Regions from separate parts of the Geobacillus sp. LYN3 genome, predicted to be linked through region 2. Evidence: riboswitches for the same ligand, from Rfam matches in the RefSeq annotation. Region 2 holds a riboswitch; the other holds the start of a gene.

Region 1 (2,203 bases), 1.6 Mb from region 2:
TGGAAGCCCCCACTTCAAATTTTCGCTAGAAAATTAAGTGGGGGTAGTTCACTACTCCTGATCCAAGCTATCACAACCTTGTGTATGCTGAGGCGTTTGGACCTGCTGCATACATTGTCAAAGCTCGCGTGCAGCTGCTTCGCGATTTAGGTCCAGCGATTAGCCCATTTAATGCCTTTCAAATTCAGCTTGGTCTTGAAACATTGCATGTACGTATGAAAGAACATATTGCGAATACAAGAAAAATCGTCGAGTATTTAGATCGTCATCCAGCAATAGAGTGGGTGCTTTATCCAGAACATGACAGTCATCCAGCAAAAGAACTAGCGAAAAAATATTTGCCAAAAGGAGCGGGTTCCATCGTTGTATTTGGCGTAAAAGGCGGCAGAGAGGCAGGAGCGAAATTGATCAACAGTGTAAAATTATGGTCGCATGTTGCCAACGTTGGCGATGCGAAAAGTTTAATTATCCATCCTGCAAGCACCACACATCAACAGCTAAACGAAGAAGAACTAAAATCATCTGGAGTGACAGAAGATTTAGTTCGTCTATCTGTCGGCATCGAAAATATCGATGACTTAATCGAAGATTTAGAACAGGCCATTGCGGCTGCTACCGGAATTACATCTGATGTTTCCGTCTCATAATCACAAAAAATGATAATCATGCCATTTTCCATAATGACCATAACATTTCCATTGACACTATTCGACATATAGTGATAAAATCACATTCGTAATTATTGAGAGATTTTAATTGAATAAAGTGTTTTTTGTGCTCTTATCAAGAGAGGTGGAGGGATGTGCCCAATGAAGCCCGGCAACCGTCAGCGTACTCGCTGAAATGGTGCCAATTCACACAAAGCGTCTGCTTTGAGAGATAAGAGACAGAACGGTAATCATTGCCTTTCTGTTCTCTTGAGCAGAAAGGCTTTCTTTTTGCGGCGAGTTGTCTTTTACATGAGGGAAGGTGGAAATGTGCATGATTACATTAGAAAACGTGACAAAAATATATGAAGCGGCCAATGGATCTGTAACAGCAGTGGATAATGTCTCTTTGCAAATTAAAGAAGGCGAAATTTTCGGAATCATCGGATATAGCGGGGCGGGAAAAAGTTCGTTAATCCGTCTCCTTAACGGATTGGAAAAACCGACCAAAGGGAAAGTCATTGTCGCTGGACGGGATATTGCTAATATTAAAGGAAAGGAATTGCGAAAGGCCCGTCAGGAAATCGGAATGATTTTTCAGCATTTTAATTTATTATGGTCAAGAACGGTTCGCGAAAACATTGCGTTTCCATTAGAAATTGCCGGTGTACCGAAAGAACAGCGGAAAAAACGAGTAGACGAGTTGATTCAGCTTGTAGGTTTGCAAGGAAGAGAAAACGCCTATCCGTCACAGCTTAGCGGCGGGCAAAAGCAGCGCGTCGGCATCGCGCGCGCTTTGGCGAACAATCCAAAAGTGCTATTGTGCGATGAGGCGACATCCGCGCTAGACCCGCAGACAACCGATTCCATTTTGGAACTTTTGGTGGATATTAATAAGCGTTTAGGATTGACAATTGTATTAATTACCCATGAAATGCACGTGATTCGTAAAATTTGCAACCGCGTTGCAGTGATGGAAAACGGAAAAATTGTCGAACAAGGAGAAGTGCTGCAAGTGTTCCGGCAGCCAAAGCAGGAGATTACGAAACGATTTGTACAGCAGGTCATCGAACCGGAGGAAACGAAAGAAACGATTGCGCATTTACTCGATAAATATCCAAAAGGAACGGTTTTTCAATTGACGTTTGTTGGAGAGGTTACGGAACAGCCGCTGATTGCTAACGTTGTTCGCCAATTTCAAGTTGATGCGAATATTCTTCAAGGAAAAATTTCGCAAACTCATCAAGGCGCTTACGGTGTGCTGTTTGTTCATATGGATGGAGAGAAAGAGGAAGTTGCCCGCGCGATCGATTATATTCGAAAGCAGCAAGTGGCGGTGGAGGTGATTACGGATGCTCGCTAACCTCTTACCAAATGTAGAGTGGGATATGATTTGGGCAGCGACCGTTGAAACGCTTTATATGACAGGAATTTCTGTCGTTGCAACATTTATATTAGGAACGATTCTTGGACTGCTTTTATTTTTAACGTCAAAGGGCAACTTATGGGAAAACCGCCTGGCGAATATGATCATCGCCGCTATCGTTAACATTTTT
Region 2 (2,203 bases):
AACTTAAAAGGGGTTATTTTAAAAGTTGTCAGCCCGCAAGTCGTATTGCAAGCTCTTAAAAAAGGCGAGATTGACATTGCGGAATTCCCGACAGATCAATATGTCAGCGCAAAAGGGACGAAAAACATTCAATTTGTCGGCAAAATTGATTTAGCTTACAACTACATCGGGTTTAAACTTGGCCACTGGGATGCGAAAAAACAAGAAAATGTCATGGATAATCCAAAATTCCAAAACAAAAAGCTTCGCCAAGCGATGGCATACGCGATTAATAACAAGGAAGTGGCTGACAGACTTTATCACGGGTTGCGCTTCCCAGCGACAACATTAATTCCGCCATCCTTCCCAGGATACCATGATAAAAACGCCAAAGGATATACGTATGATCCAGAAAAGGCGAAAAAATTGCTGGATGAAGCAGGATATAAAGATGTCGATGGCGACGGCTTCCGTGAAGATCCAAACGGCAAGAAGTTTACGATTAACTTCCTGTCAATGAGCGGCGGGGATATTGCCGAACCGCTGGCGAAATTTTACATGCAATGCTGGAAAGATGTCGGCTTGAATGTGCAGCTAGTCGATGGACGTTTGGCAGAGTTCAATTCGTTCTATGACATGGTACAGAATGATGACCCGAAAGTCGATGTGTTCGCCGCGGCGTGGTACACTGGAACCAATGTGGACCCGTATGGATTATATGGACGCGATGTGATGTTTAACTATTCTCGATGGGTGAACGAGAAAAATGATGAATTGTTAGAAAAAGGACATTCCGAGCAAGCATTCGATAAAGAATACCGCAAGAAAATTTACAACGAATGGCAAGCGCTGATGAATGAAGAAGTACCTGTCATCCCGACTCTGTACCGCTCGATTATTTATGCGGTAAACAATCGTGTGAAAAACTTTACCGTCGACCCTAGCTCAAAATTAACATGGAAAGATGTTGGTGTCACTTCCGAAAAACCAGAAGTAGCGCAATAATAAAAAGAGGGGAGAGCGCCTTTGCTCTCCCTTCCTCGTTTGTGAAAATCAAAAAATGATTGTCATCACAATGGCACCATGATAAGATAAAAACAAACTGCATACAGTCTTATCAAGAGTGGACGAGAGATCGGGCTCTATGACTCCACAGCAACCTGCGTATTACGCAAGGTGCTCCAACCCGCAAAGCGTCTTTCGCTTTGGATGATAAGAACGGTTACCCCCTTTCGCATCATTCATGGCGAAAGGGGTTTTTATGTATGTGCAAAGAAGGTGGTGGGAATGTCGATTGCGCGAAAATGATTTGATTCGCAGCTATATGGCGGCGCACTTAACGGTAGCATCGTTTGCTTCCCATGTCGCCCGTTGTGTCCAAAAACAGCTTTTGCAATTTGACCGACAGGCAGCGATTCATTTTGATAGCAGCCAAAATGTTTTCCATCTATACGGATATACGCAAGGGAAGATGTTTTCGCTTCTTCTGACATTTGCGGAAGTGGAAGAATGGAAAGCTGCTGGCCCTTATGCGCTTGACCGCTGCATTTTCTGTGAATTAGAGGAAAAAGGAATTTCGATCGTACATATGACTCCATATTTGCGGTCGGTATTTTCACAATCTTGAAAATAATGAAAAAAGGGGAGAAACATAATGGCAGTAAAAAAATTTGAACACGTCGGCATTCAAGTAAAAGACATCGAAACATCGAAAAAGTTTTATCAAGAGGTAGTCGGATTGGAACTACTTAGCGAGATGACGCATACGAACGGTACAATGAAATTGGCGTTTTTAGGATTGGATGGCTCAGTCATTGTCGAATTGATCGAAGGGTATAATCCGAATTTGCCGACGGAAGGAAAAGTGCATCACGTCGCCTTTACCGTTGAAGGAATTGAACAAGAAAAAGAACGGATTCAATCGCTCGGCGTTCCGCTTGTATGGGAAGAGATTACGACGCTGCCAAACGGGGCGAAATATTTATTCTTCCTTGGACCGGATGGTGAATGGATCGAATTTTATGAACCGGCTAAGTAAAACGAAACCGCTCTGTTTTAGTTTCGAACAGAGCGGTTTTTCCATGGCGTTTCGGTGATATATGGGAATTTTCGAAACACCCATTTCAACACGTTCGGCACGACGATAATGACAAGAAGAAGACGTACAAATTGCAAGGAGCTGACAATCGCTGGATCTCCTCCGACCGTTTGCGCCGTTAATACC

The links. A riboswitch is a leader RNA that binds a small molecule or an ion and turns the genes downstream of it on or off. The one in region 2 is predicted to bind S-adenosylmethionine.
Region 1: linked by a shared signal. The riboswitch ahead of DCC82_RS00270 (methionine ABC transporter ATP-binding protein) and the one ahead of DCC82_RS08685 (hypothetical protein) in region 2 are both predicted to bind S-adenosylmethionine.

What each region holds. Positions count from the first base shown of each region.
Region 1 is NZ_QCWL01000001.1:46,202-48,404, reverse strand. It holds partial or broken gene DCC82_RS00275 (PLP-dependent transferase) at 48-647, shown strand; SAM riboswitch class I at 778-886, shown strand; gene DCC82_RS00270 (methionine ABC transporter ATP-binding protein) at 982-2,010, shown strand; gene DCC82_RS00265 (methionine ABC transporter permease) at 2,000-2,203, shown strand, end outside.
Region 2 is NZ_QCWL01000001.1:1,658,488-1,660,690, forward strand. It holds gene opp4A (oligopeptide ABC transporter substrate-binding protein) at 1-984, shown strand, start outside; SAM riboswitch class I at 1,091-1,198, shown strand; gene DCC82_RS08685 (hypothetical protein) at 1,274-1,606, shown strand; gene DCC82_RS08690 (VOC family protein) at 1,634-2,017, shown strand; gene DCC82_RS08695 (AbrB family transcriptional regulator) at 2,035-2,203, opposite strand, start outside.